Methylococcus capsulatus: one gene and its partners. The protein of the gene in region 1 interacts with the protein of each later gene in a pairwise test. Links are inferred from orthologs where the notes say so. Each region holds a gene or a part of one and is shown in the gene's direction. Other genes may lie near its edges. The genes, in order: N4J17_RS06050, ftsA, ftsZ and N4J17_RS12565.

What was found.
Region 2: the proteins of N4J17_RS06050 (region 1) and ftsA interact in binary tests that used the Escherichia coli proteins (3 or more experiments, as listed by UniProt). The link is inferred for Methylococcus capsulatus from one-to-one orthologs.
Region 3: the proteins of N4J17_RS06050 (region 1) and ftsZ interact in binary tests that used the Escherichia coli proteins (3 or more experiments, as listed by UniProt). The link is inferred for Methylococcus capsulatus from one-to-one orthologs.
Region 4: the proteins of N4J17_RS06050 (region 1) and N4J17_RS12565 interact in binary tests that used the Escherichia coli proteins (3 or more experiments, as listed by UniProt). The link is inferred for Methylococcus capsulatus from one-to-one orthologs.

The regions. Positions count from the first base shown.
Region 1 is NZ_CP104311.1:1,234,623-1,240,482, forward strand. Bases 1,150-4,043 are described here. They hold N4J17_RS06050 (rod shape-determining protein), read left to right. Parts: upstream 1,150-2,021; coding sequence 2,022-3,065; downstream 3,066-4,043. Other genes in these bases: gatA (Asp-tRNA(Asn)/Glu-tRNA(Gln) amidotransferase subunit GatA), read right to left, coding at 1,150-1,579; gatC (Asp-tRNA(Asn)/Glu-tRNA(Gln) amidotransferase subunit GatC), read right to left, coding at 1,631-1,918; mreC (rod shape-determining protein MreC), read left to right, coding at 3,084-3,986; mreD (rod shape-determining protein MreD), read left to right, coding at 4,006-4,043. Also shown: Asp-tRNA(Asn)/Glu-tRNA(Gln) amidotransferase subunit GatB, read right to left, coding at 1-94; more of gatA, read right to left, coding at 122-1,149; more of mreD, read left to right, coding at 4,044-4,464; mrdA (penicillin-binding protein 2), read left to right, coding at 4,495-5,860. UniProt on the Escherichia coli protein: Forms membrane-associated dynamic filaments that are essential for cell shape determination. Acts by regulating cell wall synthesis and cell elongation, and thus cell shape.
Region 2 is NZ_CP104311.1:1,581,185-1,585,647, forward strand. The notes cover bases 1,577-4,463. They hold ftsA (cell division protein FtsA), read left to right. Parts: upstream 1,577-2,345; coding sequence 2,346-3,581; downstream 3,582-4,463. Other genes in these bases: N4J17_RS07780 (cell division protein FtsQ/DivIB), read left to right, coding at 1,577-2,213; ftsZ (cell division protein FtsZ), read left to right, coding at 3,628-4,463. In the rest of the region: murB (UDP-N-acetylmuramate dehydrogenase), read left to right, coding at 1-466; N4J17_RS07775 (D-alanine--D-alanine ligase), read left to right, coding at 493-1,422; more of N4J17_RS07780, read left to right, coding at 1,392-1,576. UniProt on the Escherichia coli protein: Essential cell division protein that assists in the assembly of the Z ring. May serve as the principal membrane anchor for the Z ring.
Region 3 is NZ_CP104311.1:1,584,110-1,589,851, forward strand. What follows is about bases 1-2,776. They hold ftsZ (cell division protein FtsZ), read left to right. Parts: upstream 1-702; coding sequence 703-1,851; downstream 1,852-2,776. Other genes in these bases: ftsA (cell division protein FtsA), read left to right, coding at 1-656; lpxC (UDP-3-O-acyl-N-acetylglucosamine deacetylase), read left to right, coding at 1,987-2,776. In the rest of the region: more of lpxC, read left to right, coding at 2,777-2,901; N4J17_RS07800 (DUF721 domain-containing protein), read right to left, coding at 2,906-3,391; N4J17_RS07805 (bifunctional acetate--CoA ligase family protein/GNAT family N-acetyltransferase), read right to left, coding at 3,388-5,742. UniProt on the Escherichia coli protein: Essential cell division protein that forms a contractile ring structure (Z ring) at the future cell division site. The regulation of the ring assembly controls the timing and the location of cell division.
Region 4 is NZ_CP104311.1:2,560,602-2,566,413, forward strand. What follows is about bases 1,420-4,265. They hold N4J17_RS12565 (RodZ domain-containing protein), read left to right. Parts: upstream 1,420-2,326; coding sequence 2,327-3,205; downstream 3,206-4,265. Other genes in these bases: N4J17_RS12555 (efflux transporter outer membrane subunit), read right to left, coding at 1,420-1,598; N4J17_RS12560 (zinc-ribbon domain-containing protein), read right to left, coding at 1,829-2,080; N4J17_RS12570 (YkgJ family cysteine cluster protein), read right to left, coding at 3,212-4,265. In the rest of the region: more of N4J17_RS12555, read right to left, coding at 3-1,419; more of N4J17_RS12570, read right to left, coding at 4,266-4,288; N4J17_RS12575 (hypothetical protein), read right to left, coding at 4,351-4,854; N4J17_RS12580 (ATP-binding cassette domain-containing protein), read right to left, coding at 4,873-5,812.

The DNA.
Region 1 (5,860 bases):
CGGCGCCGTAGGCGGTGGGGGCGCCGGAGAAAATCTTCGAGCGGGTGGCGAGCTGGGCGTGGATTTCCAGCCCGATGACAGTTTCCCATTCCATGTTCGGTTACACCTTGGAAGCTTTGGGTTAATCGGCGATGCCGGTCGGGACGTGGGTGTGCCAGTCGGTGGCCTGCTGGTAGCGGTGGGCCACGTTCAGCAGGCGGTCTTCGCTGAAATAGCCGCCGATGATCTGCATGCCGACGGGCAGGCCGTCGGCAAAGCCGACCGGGATCGACATGCCGGGCAGACCGGCCAGGTTCACCGCGATGGTGTAGATGTCCGACAGGTACATGGCGATGGGGTCCGCGCTCTTGGCGCCGAACTCGAACGCCACCGAAGGTGCGGTCGGTCCCATGATGACGTCGACCTCCTCGAAAGCCCGGCGGAAGTCCTCGCTGATCAGGCGGCGGACCTTCTGGGCCTTGAGGTAATAGGCATCGTAATAACCGGCTGACAGTGCGTAGGTGCCGATCAAAATGCGGCGTTTGACCTCGGCGCCGAAGCCTTCGCCACGTGAACGGGTGTACAGGTCGGCCAGATCGGCGGGGTTTTCGCAGCGGTGGCCAAAGCGCACACCATCGAAGCGGGCCAGGTTGGAGGAGCATTCCGCCGGGGCGACCACATAATAGGCCGGGACCGAGAGATGCATGTTGGGCAGCGAGACTTCCTTGACGGTGGCGCCGAGCTTTCTGTACTCGTCCACGGCCTCCTGGATCAGGCTGGCGATGGCAGGATCGAGTCCTTCGCCGAAAAACTCTTTGGGCAGGCCGATGCGCAGGCCGTCCAGATTATTGGCAAGGGCGGCGCAGTAGTCCGGCACCGGACGGTCGACGCAGGTCGAGTCGCGCTCGTCGAAACCGGCCATGGTCTGCAGCATGATGGCGCAATCCTCGGCGGTGCGCGCCATTGGGCCGGCCTGATCCAGGCTGGACGCGAAGGCGATCATGCCCCAGCGCGAGATCCGGCCGTAGGTCGGCTTGAGGCCGGTGATGCCGCAGAACGCCGCGGGCTGCCGGATGGAGCCGCCGGTGTCGGTGCCGGTCGCGCCCGCCGCCAGCCGTGCAGCGACCGCCGCGGCCGAGCCGCCGGAGGAGCCGCCGGGTACCGTGCCGGTGTTCCATGGATTCTTCACCGGACCGTAGTAGCTGGTCTCATTGGACGAGCCCATGGCGAATTCGTCCATGTTCAGTTTGCCGAGCATGACCGCGCCGGCGGCGCTGAAGCGCTCGACCACGCAGGCGTCATAGGGCGAAATGAAGTTGTCCAGCATCCGGGAGCCGCAGCTGGTGCGCACACCCTTCGTGCAGAAGATGTCCTTCTGGGCGATGGGGATGCCCGTCAAGGGGCCGGCCTCGCCTTTCGCGATGCGCTCGTCGGCAGCGCGGGCCTGGGCCAGGGCGATTTCCGGGGTGGTCGTGATGAAGCTGTTGAGGATGGGGTCGAGCCGCTCGATGCGAGCGAGATGGGTTTGCGTCAGTTCGACGCTGCTGAATTCTTTCCGTTCGAGACCGGCGGCCAGTTCGGCGATGGTCTTGCGATGCATGCGGTGGCGCTCCGAAATGTGCGAATGTTTGAAGGGGAAGGCGGCACGGGTTTATTCGATGACCTTGGGTACCAGATAGAGTCCGGCCTCGACCAGGGGCGCATGGGCCTGGAACAGGGCGCGCTGGTCGGTCTCGGTGACGGTGTCGGGGCGCAGGCGCTGGGCCTCGTCCAAGGGATGCGCCATCGGCGCGACCCGGCTGGTGTCGACGCTGCCCAACTGTTCGACGAAGCCGAGAATCTGCGACAGATCGCGGGCGTAGGCTTCGACCTTGTCGTCGTCGATGGCGAGACGTGCCAGCCATGCGATTTTGTTGACTTCTGCGGCGCTGAGCGACATGAGCGTATCCTGTTGATGGGCGATATTATTCATATCATACCGCATCTCTTGCTGGCCCCCCCACCCCGTTGCTAGAGTATACTTTTTGCCAGGCCGGTTCCCGATGTTTAAGCGTCTGCGCGGTTATTTTTCAAACGATCTGTCGATTGATCTGGGCACGGCCAATACCCTGATTTACATCAGAGGTCAGGGCATCGTCCTGAACGAGCCCTCGGTGGTGGCCATTCGGGAAGACAAGAACCGCGGGGCCAAGTCCATCGCCGCCGTGGGAGCCGCGGCCAAGTCCATGCTCGGACGCACGCCGGGCAACATCACCGCCATCCGTCCGATGAAGGACGGCGTCATCGCCGACTTTACCCTGACGGAAAAGATGCTCCAGTATTTCATCCATAAGGTCCACCCGAACCGGCTGCTGCGGCCGAGTCCCAGGGTCCTGATCTGCGTGCCCTGCGGCTCGACCCAGGTGGAGCGCAAGGCGATCAAGGATTCCGCCGAGGGTGCCGGGGCACGCGAGGTCTATCTGATCGAAGAACCGATCGCTGCCGCAGTTGGCGCGGGCCTGCCCGTGAGCGAGGCCCGCGGCTCGATGGTGATCGACATCGGTGGGGGTACCTCGGAAGTCGCCATCATCTCGCTCAACGGCGTGGTGTATGCGGCTTCGGTCCGCATCGGCGGCGACCGCCTGGACGAGGCGATCATGAATTACGTCCGGCGCAATTTCGGAACCCTGATCGGCGAGGCCACCGCCGAGCGCATCAAGCACGAGATCGGTTCGGCGTATCCAGGCAGCGAGGTCAAGGAAATCGCCGTCATGGGCCGGAATCTGGCCGAAGGCATACCGCGCAGCTTCACCCTGAACAGCAACGAGATCCTCGAAGCCTTGCAGGAGCCGCTCGCGGGTGTGGTGGAGGCAGTCAAGCAGGCGCTCGAGCAGACCCCGCCGGAACTGGGTGCCGACGTGGCTGAGCGGGGCATCGTCCTCACCGGGGGAGGCGCTTTGTTGAAGGACATCGACCGGCTCATCGCCGAGGAGACCGGCCTGCCGGTGGTGGTGGCCGAGGATCCGCTGACCTGTGTCGCCCGTGGCGGCGGTAAAGTGCTGGAGCTGCTGGACCAGAAAGGCGGTACCCCCTTCTTCCTCGAATAATTTCGTTCCCCATCAGCGTTGCGACGAGAGGGGCGCGCCATCAAACTCGCATTCACCAAGAAGCCGGCCCAGAATTTCCGGCTGCTGGTTTTCGCCATCGCTTCCCTGGTCCTGCTCGCGGCTGACCGTCGCGGAGCGATCGGCGCTTTGCGCAGCGGGCTGGATGCCGCGGTCTATCCTTTGCAGCAATTCGTCAGTGCGCCCGTGCGTTTCGCCGAGTGGATCCGGGAAAACGTGTCCGGCTACACCAGCATTCTGGAAGAAAACCAAAGGCTCAAGGAGGATCGCTTCCGCCTGGAGGCCAGGCTGGCGAAATTCTCCGCATTGGAGCAGGAAAACATCCGTCTGCGGGCGCTGTTGGGGGCGTCGATCAAAATCGGCGAGCATTTCCTGATCGCCGAACTGCTGTCCATCAACCTGGTGCCCTACGAGCACCTGGTGCTGGCCAACAAAGGTTCGAACATCGGCGTCCATGTCGGTCAGCCGGTGTTCGACGCCCGCGGCGTGGTGGGGCAGGTGCTGCGCGTCTCGCCCGTCAGTGCCGAAGTGATGCTGATCACCGATCCGAATCATGCCATCCCGGTCCAGGTCGAGCGCAACGGCCTGCGGACGATTGCGGTGGGCACCGGCCGGATCGACCGGCTGATCCTGCCGTATCTGAGCGGCAGCGCCGATATCCAGGAGGGCGACCGGCTGGTGACTTCCGGCATGGGCGGCGTGTTCCCGGCCGGCTATCCGGTGGCGACGGTGGTGGACATTTCCAACACCGGCAGTTCGCTCGCCAAGGTCTCGGCGGAGCCGGTCGCCCCGCTGGATCGCATCCGCGAGGTTCTGCTGGTATGGACCCGCAGCGACGTCCAGGCTCAGGACAAGGCGGGGGAAGCCCCCCCTGGCGCAGCGGTTCCGCATGTGGCCCGCTAGGCGGACTTCCCCCCGCATCGTGATTTTCGCGAGCCTGGCCGCCGCGATGGCGATGCGAATCGTACCCTTGCCGCAAAGCTGGGCGCTGTGGAATCCGGACTGGATTCTGTTGCTGCTGATCTATTGGGCCGTGGCGGCTCCCGACCGCGTCGGCGTCGGTACCGCCTGGCTGACCGGTCTCCTGGCGGATGCGCTGACGGGGCGGCTGCTGGGTCAAGAGGCTCTGGCATACAGTCTGGTCATCTATGTCGGCGTGCGTTTTCACCGGCGTTTCCAGCTCTATTCGATGGTTCAGCAGGTTTTGGCCGTCGTGCTGCTGCTCGGCCTGGGGCTCCTGCTCATCCTGTGGACCCGCCATATCCGAGGGCCGGCCAGTGCGCCGGAAGGCTACTGGTTCGCGGCATTGTCCGGCGGCCTGGTCTGGCCTTTGGTTCGGGCCGTGCTCGACGGGCTGCGGCGCCGTTGCGGCGCGGCATAGCTTCAAGCCTGCCCCGGCCCTGCCCAAGCCATGAACATCCGCGCTAAACGAAGGCTCCAGAACGACGTCCGGGTATTCCAGTCCCGCATTGCCTTCAGTGTGGTCCTGCTGCTGCTGGCGGTGGCGGCGCTGGTGGCGCGTCTGGTTTATCTGCAAATCGTCGGTCACGAACACTACGCGACCCTGTCACAGGACAACCGCGTCAAGATTGCGCCGTTGCCGCCTACGCGGGGTATCATCTACGACCGCAACGGCGAGGTGCTGGCCGACAACGTGCCTTCGTACAGTCTGGAACTGGTGCCGGAACGCATCGACGACCTGGACGCCACGCTGGCGGAACTCCAGACCCTGCTCGGGCTGAGCGACGAGGACGTGCGCCGGTTCCGCAAGCTTCAATCCCAGCACAAGAGCTTCGAGAGTATTCCTCTCAAGATGCGGCTGGATGAAGAACAGATCGCGCGTTTCGCGGTCAAGCAGCCGTTCTTTCCCGGTGTCCAGATCGCCGTGCGCATGATCCGGACCTATCCTTACGGCGAACTCACGGCACATGCCGTGGGCTATGTCAGCCGCATCAGCGAGGCCGACCTGAAGACACTCGATCCTTCGCTCTATAGCGGCACCTACCACATCGGCAAGAGTGGGATCGAAAAAACCTACGAGACGCTGCTCCATGGCCGGACCGGCCACCAGGAGCTGGAAACCAACGTCCAGGGGCGTTCGATCGGCGTTCTCGATACGGTACCGCCCGTGCCGGGGGCCGATCTGCGCCTGTCGCTGGACATCAGCCTGCAGCGTGCGGCGATCGACGCCCTGGGCGACTACAACGGCGCGGTGGTGGCGATGGAGCCCGCGACGGGCCGGGTGCTGGCCTTCGTCAGTAAGCCGAGCTTCGATCCCAATCCCTTTGTGTACGGCATTCCCAAAGCGGACTACGACCGCCTGCAATCCTCGCCGGACCGCCCTTTGTACAATCGTGCCTTGCGCGGGGTCTACCCGCCGGGGTCGACGGTGAAGCCGTTCGAGGGCCTGGCGGGACTCGAAGTCGGGGATCTCTCCGCCGATCGCAAAGTGTCCTGCCCAGGCTATTTCCAGTTGCCCAACTCTTCACATCAGTACCGCGACTGGCGCAAGGGCGGCCATGGTGCCGTCGATCTGAAATCGGCAATCACCCAGTCCTGCGACGTGTATTTCTACAAATTGGCGCTGAGCCTGGGCATCGACAAGCTGAGTGAATTCATGGGGCGGTTCGGTTTCGGCAAGCGCACCGGGATCGACATTCCGGGTGAGTTGCCGGGCGTCTACCCCTCCAAGGAGTGGAAGAAGAAGCGCAGCAAATATCCCTGGTTTCCGGGAGAGACGGTCATCACCGGCATCGGTCAGGGCTATGTGGGGGTGA
Region 2 (4,463 bases), 350 kb from region 1 along the record:
GGTGCGGCGTGCGCTCACGGTGAACCGTGACGGCCGGACGATCTGGCGGGCCCCCGAAGAATTCGAAGTGGGCTACCGTCATGTGCATGGGCCGGAAGGGGAGTGGTTTGTCGCGGCGGAACTCGAACTCGCGCCCGGCGACGGGCGGGCCGGGCGCGAGCGCATCAAAGCCCTGCTGGCGCGGCGCTCGGCGACCCAACCGACCCATCAGCCGAGCTGCGGATCGGTGTTCCGGAATCCACCCGGCGACTTCGCCGCGCGCCTGATCGAAGCTTGCGGCCTCAAGGGGCATGCCGTTGGCGGTGCCCAAGTGTCCCCCAAACATGCCAATTTCATCGTTAACTGCGGGAGCGCGACGGCGGCCGACATCGAGACTTTGATCGCGGAAGTGCGCGACCGGGTGGCCCTGCACTGCGGCATATGGCTCGAGCCCGAAGTCCGGATCGTGGGCGAAACCCTGGTGTAAAACCTTAATTTTTGATGAGGAACCGAGTGGAGAAACGGATTCAGCAGGCATCGGAGTTCGGCACGGTCGCAGTCCTGATGGGCGGGGCCGCGGCGGAACGGGAGATTTCGCTGAAGAGCGGGAAGGCTGTCCTGGAAGCATTGCGGCGCTGCGGGATCGATGCCGAAGGTTTCGACGTCGGGCGCGACATGATCGCCCCGTTGCTGGAGCGCCGCTTCGATCGCGTGTTCAACATCATTCACGGCCGCGGCGGCGAGGACGGCGTGCTGCAGGGAGCTCTGGCCTGTCTGGGCGTCCCCTGCACCGGGAGTGGCGTGCTGGCTTCTGCGCTGAGCATGGACAAGCTGCGCACGAAATTGTGTTGGAAGGGAGCCGGTCTGCCGACTCCTCCCTGGCTGCGGCTGGATTCGCCCGCCGATCTCGAGCGTTGCCGGGAAGCCCTGGGCTTTCCGGTGATCGTCAAGCCGGCGGAGGAGGGATCGAGCATCGGCATGAGCCGTGCTGCGACGGCCGAAGAACTGGCGCAGGCATGGGAGCGTGCCTCTGGTTACGGCTGTGCCGTTTTCGCCGAACGTTGGATCGACGGCATCGAATACACCGGCGGCATGCTCAAAGGTGTGCCGTTGCCGCTGATTCGCCTGGAAACCCCGCATGCCTTCTATGATTTCGATGCCAAATACCGGGCGGAAACCACCCGTTACCTCTGTCCTTGCGGACTGGATGCCGGGCGCGAGGCCGAGCTGCAGGCGCTGGTCCTGCGCGCCTGCCAGATCGTCGGCGTCAGCGGCTGGGGCCGGGTCGATCTGCTGGTGGACCGCAGTGGCCAGCCCTGGCTGATCGAGGTCAATACCGTGCCCGGTATGACCGATCACAGTCTGGTTCCGATGGCCGCCAAGGCGGCAGGTATCGATTTTCAGGAGCTGGTGTGGCACATCCTGGAAACCAGTGTCGCCTGAAGCCGAAACGGCGGCAACCCGACGGGAATGCGGCCATCCCGGGGGGCCGCAGCCTGCGCGTTTCCATCATGGCGCTGTTCGCTCTTGGCCTGATATGGGGAGGAGTGGGCTGGGGGGTATCATGGCTCGCCGAGCAGCGGGTGCACACTGTCCGTGTGAAGGGCGCTTTCCGCCATATCGATCCGACGGTGGTGGAAGACATCGTCAGAGGGAAGCTGGGCGGCGGCAAAACCTATTTCCGGATCCCCTTAGCCGAAATCCGCCAAGCGGTAACCTCCATCCCCTGGGTGGCCGAGGCCACGGTGGAACGGCGGTGGCCGGACCGCATCGAAGTAGAGGTGCAGGAGCATCGCCCCGTGGCACGTTGGGGCGATGGGGACTTCATCGACGACCGCATGAACCGTTTTCATATCGGCAGTACCCTGGGGTTCGAGCATCTGCCGCTGTTGACGGGACCGGATGGTCAGGAACGCCGCCTGATCAAGGTGCTGATCGATCTCGACGAACGGTTCGAAAGCTGGGGGACACGGGTCGCCGAACTTCGCTTGACCGACCGCTGGTCATGGTCGCTGCGGCTGGAATCGGACCTCCGGATAGAGTTCGGTCGCCGGGAGCCGGTCGAGGCCATTGCCAGCCTCCTGAGCCTTCTGCCGCTGTTGGGCAAAGATCGCATGGCTCTGCTCCAAAGTATCGATTTGAGGTATCCTTATGGCTTCGCGGTGGTTTGGAAAACGTATCAGCCCGACGTGGAGGCTCCCCCCGAACCGCCTGGGGCGGTCCCTCCCGCATGAAGAGGCGGCCGCGCAGCGACGACAGGGAATCTCATCCCGCACAACCCGCCCGGTCGGGCGGCGAACGGCAGGGTCGGCTATTGAACGCAATAGGCTGGACATGCGTCTGACATATCCTTCGAATATCACTTCATGGGCAAAAAGTCTGACAAGAACGTAATCGTAGGGCTGGACATCGGCACTTCCAAAGTGGCCTGTCTCGTGGGTGAGGTCAACGAGGATGGCCTGATCGAGGTGGTCGGACTGGGCACCCACCCGTCGCGAGGACTCAAGAAAGGCGTCGTCGTCAATCTCGAAACCACCGTTCATTCCATTCAACGCGCGGTCGAGGAAGCGGAGCTGATGGCCGGTTTCCGCATACACTCGGTCTATGCGGGCATCGCCGGCAGCCATATCAGCAGCATGAATTCCCACGGTATCGTGGCAATTCGGGACAAGGAGGTCACCCAGGGGGACGTCGACCGTGTCATCGACTCTGCCAGGGCGGTCGCCATCCCCGCCGATCAGAAAATCCTGCATATTCTGCCCCAGGAATTCGTCATCGACCGGCAGGAGGGTGTCAAGGAACCCATCGGCATGTCGGGCATACGTCTCGAAGCCCGGGTGCACATCGTCACCGGTGCGGTGAGTGCGGCCCAGAACATCCAGAAATGCATCCAGCGCTGCGGCCTGGAGGTCGACGATATCGTGCTCGAACAACTGGCGTCGAGCCAGGCCGTCCTGACGGACGATGAGAAGGAACTCGGCGTGTGCCTGGTGGATATCGGCGGCGGGACCACGGACATCGCGGTGTTCACCGACGGCGCCATCCGCCACACCGCCGTGATCCCCATCGCCGGCGATCAGGTGACCAACGACATCGCCGTGGCGCTGCGCACGCCCACGCCCCATGCCGAGACACTGAAGCTCAAGCATGCCTGTGCGCTGACCCAGCTCGCAGACATCGAAGACACGATCGAAGTGCCCAGCATCGGTGACCGGCCGTCCCGGCAGATTTCCAGGCTCAATCTTGCCGAGATTGTGGAGCCGCGTTATGAAGAATTGTTGCTGCTAGTGCAGGCGGAACTGCGCCGGGCGGGTTTCGACGATCTGATCGCGGCAGGCATCGTGCTGAGTGGCGGTAGTTCGCGGGTCGAAGGACTGGTGGAGCTGGCGGAAGAAATCTTCCACATGCCGGTGCGGCTGGGCGTGCCTTATACGGTTTCCGGTCTCAACGACGTGATTCGCAATCCGGCCTACGCCACCGGAGTGGGGTTGTTGCTGCATGGACGGCAGCATCTGTTTTCCGGGGATCGCCCCCTGCTGGGAGGTGGCGGTTTCAGGAGTATTTGGCTGCGCATGAAGAATTGGTTTCAGGGAAATTTCTGAGATTTTCGGTTTTTCCGGATAGCCCGTATTCAGAGGGGATGGGAACATGAAATTTGAACTCGTAGATTCATTCAGCCCGAACGCGGTCATCAAGGTGATCGGCGTCGGCGGCGGCGGCGGCAATGCCGTCAATCACATGGTGAGCAGTCAGATCGAGGGCGTGGATTTCATCTGCGCCAATACCGATGCCCAGGCGCTGCGGAACCTCGGTGCGCGCACCGTCATCCAGCTGGGCAACAATCTGACGAAGGGTCTGGGTGCCGGGGCCAACCCGGACATCGGCCGGCAGGCTGCGCTCGACGACCGCGAGCGCATCCTCGAAGTGCTGGATGGTGCGGACATGGTGTTCATTACCGCGGGCATGGGTGGCGGCACCGGTACCGGCGCGGCGCCCGTCATCGCGGAAATCGCCAAGGAAGCCGGCATTCTTACCGTTGCAGTGGTGACCAAACCGTTCCCCTTCGAAGGCCGTAAGCGCCGACTGGTTGCGGACAAGGGAATCGCAGAGCTCAGCCAGTTCGTGGATTCCCTCATCACCATTCCGAACGAGAAGCTCCTTCCCGTGCTGGGCAAGGATGTGAGCCTGATGGCCGCGTTCGCGGCGGCGAACGACGTGCTGCTGGGGGCGGTGCAGGGCATCGCCGAGCTGATCACCCGTCCCGGACTCATCAACGTGGATTTCGCCGACGTGCGCACGGTCATGTCGGAAATGGGTGTGGCGATGATGGGTACGGGGGTAGGCAGCGGCCCGACTCGTGCGCGGGACGCTGCCGAGCGTGCGATCGCCAGCCCGCTGTTGGAAGACATCAGCCTGTCCGGCGCGAAGGGCATTCTGGTCAACATCACCGGTGGGCTCGATCTCGCCATCGGCGAATTCGACGA
Region 3 (5,742 bases), 350 kb from region 1 along the record:
AGGCCGTCCTGACGGACGATGAGAAGGAACTCGGCGTGTGCCTGGTGGATATCGGCGGCGGGACCACGGACATCGCGGTGTTCACCGACGGCGCCATCCGCCACACCGCCGTGATCCCCATCGCCGGCGATCAGGTGACCAACGACATCGCCGTGGCGCTGCGCACGCCCACGCCCCATGCCGAGACACTGAAGCTCAAGCATGCCTGTGCGCTGACCCAGCTCGCAGACATCGAAGACACGATCGAAGTGCCCAGCATCGGTGACCGGCCGTCCCGGCAGATTTCCAGGCTCAATCTTGCCGAGATTGTGGAGCCGCGTTATGAAGAATTGTTGCTGCTAGTGCAGGCGGAACTGCGCCGGGCGGGTTTCGACGATCTGATCGCGGCAGGCATCGTGCTGAGTGGCGGTAGTTCGCGGGTCGAAGGACTGGTGGAGCTGGCGGAAGAAATCTTCCACATGCCGGTGCGGCTGGGCGTGCCTTATACGGTTTCCGGTCTCAACGACGTGATTCGCAATCCGGCCTACGCCACCGGAGTGGGGTTGTTGCTGCATGGACGGCAGCATCTGTTTTCCGGGGATCGCCCCCTGCTGGGAGGTGGCGGTTTCAGGAGTATTTGGCTGCGCATGAAGAATTGGTTTCAGGGAAATTTCTGAGATTTTCGGTTTTTCCGGATAGCCCGTATTCAGAGGGGATGGGAACATGAAATTTGAACTCGTAGATTCATTCAGCCCGAACGCGGTCATCAAGGTGATCGGCGTCGGCGGCGGCGGCGGCAATGCCGTCAATCACATGGTGAGCAGTCAGATCGAGGGCGTGGATTTCATCTGCGCCAATACCGATGCCCAGGCGCTGCGGAACCTCGGTGCGCGCACCGTCATCCAGCTGGGCAACAATCTGACGAAGGGTCTGGGTGCCGGGGCCAACCCGGACATCGGCCGGCAGGCTGCGCTCGACGACCGCGAGCGCATCCTCGAAGTGCTGGATGGTGCGGACATGGTGTTCATTACCGCGGGCATGGGTGGCGGCACCGGTACCGGCGCGGCGCCCGTCATCGCGGAAATCGCCAAGGAAGCCGGCATTCTTACCGTTGCAGTGGTGACCAAACCGTTCCCCTTCGAAGGCCGTAAGCGCCGACTGGTTGCGGACAAGGGAATCGCAGAGCTCAGCCAGTTCGTGGATTCCCTCATCACCATTCCGAACGAGAAGCTCCTTCCCGTGCTGGGCAAGGATGTGAGCCTGATGGCCGCGTTCGCGGCGGCGAACGACGTGCTGCTGGGGGCGGTGCAGGGCATCGCCGAGCTGATCACCCGTCCCGGACTCATCAACGTGGATTTCGCCGACGTGCGCACGGTCATGTCGGAAATGGGTGTGGCGATGATGGGTACGGGGGTAGGCAGCGGCCCGACTCGTGCGCGGGACGCTGCCGAGCGTGCGATCGCCAGCCCGCTGTTGGAAGACATCAGCCTGTCCGGCGCGAAGGGCATTCTGGTCAACATCACCGGTGGGCTCGATCTCGCCATCGGCGAATTCGACGAAGTGGGCAATGCGGTCAAGGACTACGCTTCCGACGAGGCGATGGTCGTCATCGGAACCGTGATTGATCCGGAGATGCAGGACGAAGTTCGCGTTACCGTGGTGGCGACCGGACTCTCGGGCCAGTCGCAGACCGTTTCCGATGCGCCGCTGAAGCTGGTGCACAAACAGACCGGCGAAATCGACTACGAACAGATGCAGCGCCCGACGGTGCTGCGCAAACAGCCCAAACACGAGCCGCGCGGTGAACCCAGCAAAGAAATGGATCTCGAGTATCTCGATATCCCTGCATTCCTGCGCCGCCAGGCTGATTGAGTTTAGGACACCTGCTCTTTCTCCACGCCTTGAACAGCTCTTTCGGGAAACACGTGGACCGTGGCCCGGATGACGCATCGAAAGACCTACCGGATTGGCCGCCGCGCGGCGGCCCCACAGAAGGGGGACATTTGTATGATCAAACAAAGAACCTTGAAAAACGTCATCCGCGCCACCGGCGTGGGTCTTCATACCGGTGAGAAAGTTTATCTTACACTCAGGCCGGCGGCACCCAATTCAGGCATCAAATTCAGACGGGTCGATCTCGCCGAGCCGGTGGTGATCGACGCGCGGCCCGACAACGTCGGCGACACCACCCTGTCGACGACGCTGGTGAAGGGCGAGGTGCGCATCTCCACGGTGGAGCATCTGCTTTCCGCTTTCGCCGGGCTAGGTATCGACAACGCCTACGTCGACGTCAGCGCGCCGGAAGTACCGATCATGGACGGCAGCGCCGGCCCCTTCGTTTTTCTGATCCAGTCCGCTGGGGTGCAGGAACAGGAGGCGCCAAAGCAGTTCATCCGCATCAAGCGGCCGTTGCAGGTCGAGGAGGGCGACAAATGGGCTCGGTTCGAGCCTTATGACGGTTTCAAGGTGACGTTCACCATCGATTTCGACCATCCGGTGTTCGACAAGGACTCGCAGACCGCCAGCGTCGAGTTTTCCTCGACCAGTTTTGTCAAAGAGATCGCCCGCGCCCGTACCTTCGGCTTCATGCGCGACATCGAAATGCTGCGCAAAAACCGTCTGGCCCTGGGCGGCTCCATGGACAACGCCATCGTCGTGGACAAATACCGAGTGCTCAACGAGGACGGGCTGCGCAGCGGGGACGAGTTCGTCAAGCACAAGATCCTCGACGCCATTGGCGACCTCTATCTCCTCGGGCACAGCCTGATCGGTTCATTCACCGGTTACAAGTCCGGCCACGGGCTCAACAATCACCTGCTGCGCGAACTCCTGAAGGCGCGTGATGCCTGGGAAACCGTGAGTTTCGAAGACGAGAAGTTCGCCCCGATCTCCTATATGCGGACGGCTCCCGCGGCGCGCTGACCGTTCAACGCGGCAGCCGCCGCAGGGTGTCGCACAGGCGGGCGAGGGCGGCGCCGATTTCACCTTCGCTGGCCCGCGCCGCCGCATCGAGTGCGGCGATCGTCGTCGGGCGAGGGCGGTGCAGGTTCGGCCGGGGGGCGGGGACGTGCGGTGCGGCCAGGGTCAGGGGCAAGGTCCGGACCTTGCCGTGGCGGAACCGTCCGTGGCCGTCTTGCGCCAGCTCGTTGATGATCCGGGGCAGGTAGAAGCGCAGTTGCGATGCCCAGGCCGCGGATTCGGCATAGACCACCAAGGTGTCGCTTGCCGCCACACAGTCCCGGCAACGGGCGGCCAGAGGCGGTGGCAGCAGATGCCGTATGGTTTCCAGCAGCCTCCGGTGGCTTTCGATGCGTGCCAGGTAGGCTGCCAGGGTTTTCCGGGGGATGAGATCGGAAACCCGGTGAGGATGCGGCCGTTCCTCGGCCGGCTGCGCAGGGTGATTCGGCGTCACAGGTTTCGGAACACCTGCACGATCGAAGCATCCTCGGCCGCTGCGGTTGCCGAGAAGCCCAGCGCTTCCACGAAGTGTAGCATTTTGCCATTGCCCGCCAGCACTTCGCCTTGCAGCTTTTGTATTCCTTTTTCGCGTGCCGCATCGCACAGCATGGCCATGAGGCGGGTGCCGATGCCGCGGCGCTGCCAGGCGTCAGCGACGACGATGGCGAACTCGGCGGTCTCTCCGCCCGGATTGCTGAAAAAGCGCGCGACCGCCACCTCGGTCTCCCCTTCCTTGGTGTCGACGGTCGCGATCAGTGCGAGTTCCCGGTGGTAATCGAGCTGGGTCAGGCGTACCAGCATTTCATGGCTCAATTCCTGGACCGACTGCATGAAGCGGAAATACTTGGCTTCCTCCGACAGTCCGCGGACGAACGCCTGTTCCATCGCCGCATCCTCGGGCCGTATCGGTCGGATGGTAACTATCGTCCCGTCGTTGAGCTGGAACCGGCTGACCCATTGTGCGGGATAGGGATGGATCGCCATGTGATCGTAGCGCCGGCGTCCGGGCGGCGGGTGGCGCGCCACGATCCGGGCATCGAGTGCATAAACGCCGGTTTCGTCGGCCATCAGCGGATTGATGTCCATCTCGCGGATCTGCGGTAGCTCGCACACCATTTCCGAGACCCGTTGCAGTGTCTGGACCAGCGATTCCATCTGCACCGGCGGCAGGTTGCGGAAAGCGCCAAGGGCGACGGAGATGCGGGTCTGGCCGATCAGGGTGCGGGCGATGTGGGCATTGACCGGAGGCAGGCCGATCGCCCGGTCGCGGCTGATCTCCACCGCCGTGCCGCCGGCGCCGAAGCCGATCACAGGGCCAAACACAGGATCGTCGATCACGCCCACCAGCAGTTCGCGCCCATTGCGCCCGGTGTACATTTTTTCCACCGAAACCCCTTCGATACGGGCGTCCGGTCTGCGCCGGCCGACGCGCGTCAGCAGCTCGTTGTAGGCCTGCCGGACCGATTCGGCATGGGTCACGTTGAGCATCACTCCGTCTACGTCGGATTTGTGGGTGATGTCGGGTGAGAGTATTTTCAGAACGACCGGAAACCCCAGGCACTCCGCAGCGGCCAGCGCTTCATTGGGGGAATGGGCGGGGATGGCCGGCAACATGGGGATGCGGAAAGCGCCGAGGATGGCCCGTGTTTCCAGCGGGGAAAGCAGGCTGCGCTTGTCTCCCAGTGCACCTTCCACGATCAGGTGGGCTCCGGCGATGTCAGGCGGTTCGAGTTCGGTCAGGGGACCGGGCACCTGCAGCAGCATCTGCTGGTTGCGATGATGTTCGGCGAGGAAGCTGAAGGCTTGGGTGGCGCTTTCCGGGTTGGGAAAGGAGGGGATGCCATGGTCGGTGAATAGAGTCCGGCCCTCTCGGACCTGGGTTTCGCCGAGCCAGCAGGCCAGGACCGGCTTTGTCGAATTCCCGATGGCTTCCAGCGTCCGTTTCGCCGCGCCGGTAGGATCAGTCATGGCCTGCGGCGTGAGCATCACCAAGAGGCCGTCTATCCCGGGATCGGCCAGGCAGGCCTCGACTGCGGCGGCATAGCGCTCCGGTGTGGCGTCACCAAGGATGTCGACGGGATTACCATGTGACCAGAATGCCGGTAGCACCTGGTCGAGGCGTTGCAGCGTGGTCTCGGACAGCTCCGCCAGGTGCAGCCCGCGTTCGACCGCCGCATCGGTTGCCATCACCCCGGGTCCTCCAGCATTGGTGACGATGGCCAGACGCTCCCCCTGTACGGGGTGGGCACTCGCCAGCAACTGGGCGGCGGCGAACAACTGCTCGATCGTTTTGGCGCGGACCACGCCGGCCCGTTTCAACGCCGCATCGAACACGTCATCGGCGCCCACCAAGGCACCAGTGTGGGAGATAGCGGCCCGGCAGCCTTCGGCGTAGCGGCCGGCCTTGATGACGATGACGGGTTTGAGCCGGGCTGCCGCCCGCAAGCCGCTCATGAAGCGGCGGGCGTCGCGGATGCCCTCCACATAAAGCAGGATGCTGCGGGTTTCCTGATCCAGCGCCAGGTAATCCAGTATGTCGCCAAAATCGAGATCGTAAGCCGAACCGATGGAGGCGACGACAGAAAAACCGATGCGGTGGGCGCTGGCCCAGTCGACAATCGCCGTGCACAGGGCCCCCGATTGGGAGACCAGGGCGAGCCCGCCCGGGAGGGCGACGTTGTTGCTGAAGGTGGCGTTGAGGTTCAGGCTGGGCCGCATCAGTCCGAGGCAGTTCGGCCCGAGCAGCCTTATGCCTTGATTTCCGGCCTCAGTAAGTAAGGCCTGGGACAGGCGGCGGCCTTGGCC
Region 4 (5,812 bases), 1.3 Mb from region 1 along the record:
CCTCACCAATCCGGTGCCCGGATGAGGTTGGCCGGCGGTGTCTTGGAGACGGCCCCCGGCTTCAACAGGTCGCCCCAGTGGGTTCGCTCGCCCATGGCCTGCAGAATGGGCTCGGGCACGAAGTCCTTGCCTTCGCGGATCTGCCAGCCGCCGCCCAGGGCCCGGTAGACGCCGACCAGATGGGTGGCGATGCTGCCTAGGGTCTGGGCGAAGTTGTCCTGCTGCTTGAGCAGATCCTGCTCCGCCGTCAGCACCGTGGTGAAATCGGCAATGCCTTCGCGGTATTGCAGGGTGGCCAGATCCAGCGAGCGTTGGGCGGCGGCGGTACTCTCGGCCAGGAACTGTGCGGAATTCTGGGTCTTGAGGAAGCCGATCAAGGCACTCTCGGCCTCCTGCTGCGCCTTCAGTACGGTGTTCTGATAACCCAGGGCCAGTTCCTGGAACCGGGCGTCCTGGGCCCGGACTTGATTGGTGAGTTGGCCGTAATTGAACAGATTCCACTGCACGGAAGGGCCGAAGCGGTAGAAATGCTGTCCCCAATTGAAAATGTCGCCCAGACTGTGGCCCTGGGAGTTGGTCGAAACGAAGCCGAAGCTGCCACTGATCGAGAAGGCCGGATAGAGCGCGGCTTTGGCGATGCCGATGCGGGCTGACTGGGCCGCGGCGCTTTGTTCCGCCCGACGCACGTCCGGGCGGCGCCGCAGCAGGTCGGCGGGAATGCCGACGGCGACCTGGACCGGCGGAGCGGGGATCTGGCCGAATTGCGCTCCAGAGCCCAAGGGCTGGTCGAGTTTATCGGGCGGCATGCCGAGCAAATAGCAAAGCGTGTTCTTCGCCTGCCGAAGCTGTGCTTCCAGCACCGGGATGGTTGCCTGGGTGCCGGCGAGCACGGTTTTGGCTTGCTCCACGTCGCGCTGGGTACTGGTGCCGCCGTGGAACTTGGCCTCGGCGATCCTAAGGCTCTCGCTCTGGGTCTCGACGTTGTGGCGGGCTATATCCAGGCGCTTTTCCAGGGTTCGGATCAGGATATAGGTGTTGGCGACGTCGGCGGTGAGGGTGACCAGGATGTCGTCGTACTCGGCGATGGAAGCCATCAACTGCGCGTCGGCGGACTCGATGGCCCGGCGATATTTGCCCCAGATGTCGATTTCCCAGTTCGACATGACGCCGACGCGGGTATACCAAAGGCTGTTGCCACTTCCCAGCCCGAGATCCCGGAGGAAAGGCAAACTGATTTTCTCGGTTTGCCCTTCGAATCCCTGTTGCTGCGGAAACAGATTGCCGGTGGCGATACCCAGCTCCGCGCGCGAACCCAGGATGCGGACGGCGGCGACCTGCAGCGGGAGATTCTGTGAGTAAGCGGTTTCCACGAGTTTGTTCAGGACCGGGTCCTTGAATATGCGCCACCACTCGCGGAAATTGCCCTCCTTCCTGGAAACCCGCGTGTCTTCGCTTTCGAGCCAGTCAGGGGAAACCTGGGTTTCGGGCGTCTGGTAGTCCGGTCCGATCTTGTTGCTGCAGCCGCTGGCCAGAACCACTGGAAGGACCAGAAGCAGCCGGCAGCCGGTGTTTTTCAACAGCTCGATTTGGGGATCCATCCTGTATGGAATCCTGCAGTTAAAGGTCCTGGGGAAGGTCGTGTCCCGCCGACCGCGCGTTGGAATGTGCCAAGCATGCCTCAAGTCTCCGGGGGTGTCGAGCTATGCCTTGGAACTGTAATTCACTCGATGAGGGCCGCGTCGATCGGCGACCGTCATGTGGCCTCTGTAGCAGGATTTCACGTCAGCAAGAACACGAAGGGCTCCCTCCCTTCGTGTCGGGCCTTCGCTTACAGTATGCCAAGCATGAACAGCACCGCCCCCGGCATCGCAAGCGCCGGTCCCCACCAGGCGCCGCCCAGGGTGGCCACGATGCCGGCGGCAAGAGTCAGGATGCCGATGGCCTGGAATTTTCCGCGGAGCTTTCGGATTGGGGGTTCGCTTTCACTGGAGGTTGATTCGACCGTTTTTCCGCAGCTTGGGCAGATGTTTGCTTGCGCGGAGATTTGGGTTCCGCAATGGACACAGGTGCCGAGTTCCATAGTTTTCTCCTCGTTCTGCAATCGGGCCAACGGCCCTTTGTTGTTTTGGGAGTGGAGACTGCATAGCCTTACGCCGGAGTGGTTGTCCGGTACGGCTATTTTGACACCTCGGGGCAGGCCGTGGCATGTGGCGCCTTGCATGCCAGGGAACGGCGGAATTGAACTTGCCAAGCCGTAACCGGATGCGTTTGAATGGGGCGACGGGCAAGCGCTCAAGTAATTTCGTTTTTGCGGCGGAACAACGACATGGGTGACACGCTGGACAACGATCCCGCAGACCGGCCGGGAGAGGATGGCGCGGGATACAGGCTTCGGGCTGCCCGGGAGGCACGCAAGCTGGGGCTCGACAAGGTGGCGCGCGAACTGCATTTATCGGTAGGTACCGTCGGCGCACTCGAACGGGACGACTATTCCGGTCTGCCGCCCCCTACGTTCGTTCGCGGATATCTGCGCAGTTACGCACGTTTGCTGGATCTGCCGGAGCAGGAAATCGTCGACGCCTATAACCGCGTCGCAGGGGAGGGACCGGCTCCGGAGCCGGAACCGGTGGTGCATGCCCAGAGCGAGGTCAGACCGGTTGCCTGGTTCGGTCCGCTGGCTCTGGTCCTGGTTGGGATTGCGGGCATCTGGGGTTATCAGTACTGGCATTCGTCCCAGACCTCCGGGCCGGCCCCCTCTCCGGCCGGACTTGCCAAACCCGTGCCGGCCGAACCGGCCGGGACCGGGGCCACCGTGGCCGACCGGGAGGAGGCGCCGTCTCCCTCCGGTATGCCGCCACCCGCTTCAAGCCCGGCGGCGGTCGAAGCCCTCGTTGTACCGGTCGTTGCGCCGTCTCCGTCGGCGCAGCCCAGTCCGGAACCCTTGCCGCCCGAGGTGGATACTCTGACGCTGAGCTTCTCGGGGGAGTCCTGGGCCAGCGTGATCGACGCGGAAGGGAAAAGATTGCTCTTTCAGACTCTGGCCAAAGGCCAAGTGAGAACTGTCCAGGGGAAGGCGCCGTTTAGGGTCACGCTCGGCCGACCGGCCGATACCCGCCTGGATTACAACGGCAAGGCTTACGATCACGGCTATACCAGCAATCGCGTCTCGGTGAGGTTTTCCGTACCCAGGAGCACCGGGCAATGAGCATTTCTACAGCGACAGACCCACCCGCCGGCGGGCATCCAGACAATTTGCGCTGCCACGGGTGAAATCCCGGCAGGTCCGCGGCCGGTCCGGGTAGATGCCGCAGGCATAGGATTCCGCCGGGGCGTTACCCCCCGTTAGGGCGGCACAGCGCCCGCCGTCGCGGCGCAGTTTCCGGCGTCCATCGGTGGAGACGACCAGTTCGGGATGCAGGCGGACGAGCGGTTCGCGCGCCGATATTTCCACTGCCTGGTAGGCTTCCCGGCAGCAGGCGCCACAACTGAGGCAATCGAGGTCTTCGGCAGGCTCCCAGCGCATGCAGGCCGGCGCATCGGGAGGGATGCGCGCCTTCTGCGCATGACGGCAGCTCATCCCCCGGCGGCCGGCGTATGACCAGGCGCAGCCGGTGCAGCCTGCCTCCACCCGGTAGCGAGCGACGGCGGCATGGCCCGCGGGATGCATGGGGGGCGGGGGCGTGACCGTAGCCCATAAGGACGGCAGCTGCCCGTCGTCGCTTGTGATATGGCGGGGAACGACGCGGGCGATGGCTGCGGTCGCCGCCAGAGCGGCCTGAAGGTGCGGCGCCCAGCGTGGCTGCGAGGCACGCCAGACAGCCAGCCGGGCGGCGACGCAGGAGGGTTCGCGGCGGCCGCCTTGGTCTGGCGGGGCCGTCATCGGGTCATCGCCGAGGTTGGGCCAGAATTTGACGCGAAAGTCGGTGGTAGGGGCGAAGAAGTCGCCCAGGCCCACACCGTCGGCGAGATAGGCCTGTAGCCGCAGGCAGGCTTGCTCGCGCCACAGGTGGCGGTTGCTGGTGTTGTCCAGTCCCCAATCCACTTGGGCCTCGCCGGCTTCGCCCTCCACCAGCGCATGGCACAACTCGTGGAAGATCATTTGGGCGAGGGAGTCGTCCGGGTCGAGCAGGTCGTCGGTGCCGATCAAGATCGTGCCTCGTCCGTCCGTGGAGGCGTACACCTCCGGGCTGCGCGCGACGCGGAAGCCTATGTTTTCGGCACAGGCGATCCAGATCCGCGCCAGGGGGTCTTGGTAACTGTGATGGGGGCGGCGCAGGAAAGCGGTCATGTAGCGGAAGCGTATGTGCGCACTGAGAAGGACGAAGCCTAAGGCGGGGAATGCCGATATCGTCAAACGGCCGAAGGGGGGAACAATGTCATCATCACGCTGTAGCTTCCCGCCACGTACGCGACGGCGAGCAGCAAGCCGGTGGCCCAGGGTTGGGAAAGGGAGTGCCGGAAAATGTGCGCGACGACGGCGACATGCCAGAGCATCATGCTGAAGAGGATGAGATGGATGCCGGCAACGTCGGGCGCCGCCAAGGTCCAGGCCACCAGGGGGATGGCGAGCGCGCTGATGACAACGTCGCTGCCGAGCATGGCGATCGCCGTCTTCTGCCAGCGCGGCGTTTTCTTGAACAGAGCCAGCAACAGCCATACGAACCCGAGGAGCATCGCCAATTCCGCCATTGATTCGACGATGGCTGGTAGCCATTCCACTTCCAGCCCTAGCAGGATGAAGCCGACCAGGAGGTAGGCTGCCGCTGTGAGCCACAACAGCAGCATGGACCGCGGGACATCCTGCGGCCCTTTGCGGAACAGGCAGATTTCGATGAACAGTCGGATCAGCGGCATGCGGGGTCTTCTCCGGATTCAGCAGGCCATGTCGGTCTGGAGCTGCGCCTGTTCCAGCGCTTCGCTGGCGGCATACCAGGCTGCTTCAGCGCGGACCTGCGAATTTTCCGCCTCGGCCTTGTCCAGTAGCAGGCGTTTGAGCCGGTCCTTGGCTTCCGCGGCATACAGGCCGGGATCGGTCAACTGGGCTTCGAGTTCTTCCCGCCGCTTCGAGCAGCGCTCCAGCTCCGCTTCGGCACGTTCGAGCTGCAGGCGCAAAGGCCGGAGCCGCTGTCGTCTTTCGGCATCGGCCCGCCGGGTTTCGCGGCGGGACGCCCCCGCGTCGCGGTGGCCATCGGCTCCGCTGGAGGTGGAGGAAGCGCGGTTGCGCAGCCAGGCGCGGTAGTCGTCCAGATCACCGTCGAATGGGGTAACCCCGCCATCGGCGACGAGGAAGAAATCATCTACCACCGCGCGCAGCAGGTAGCTGTCGTGCGACACCAGCACGACCGCACCTTCGAAATCCTGCAGCGCACGGATCAGCGCCAGCCGCATTTGCAGATCCAGATGGTTGGTTGGTTCGTCGAGCAAGAGGAGGTTGGGTCGCTGGTAGACGATCAGGGCCAGTACCAGTCGGGCTTTCTCGCCGCCCGAAAACCCGGCGATGGGGTCGAAAGTCCGTTCGCCGCTGAAGCCGAAGCCGCCGAGGAAATCGCGGATGTCCTTTTCGGAGGCCTTGTCGTCCAGCCTCTGGACATGGAACACGGCGTTTTCCCCGGGACGCAGCAGTTCCAGCTGATGCTGGGCGAAATATCCCAGCCGCAGTTCGCTTGAAACCCGGCGCTCACCGCTCAAGGGCGGCTGCAACCCGGCCAGCAGCCGGATCAAGGTCGATTTGCCGGCGCCGTTGCGACCCAGCAGGCCGACCCGGTCGCCCGGCATCAGCGACATCCCGATTTTTTCCAAGAGCGGTACGCCT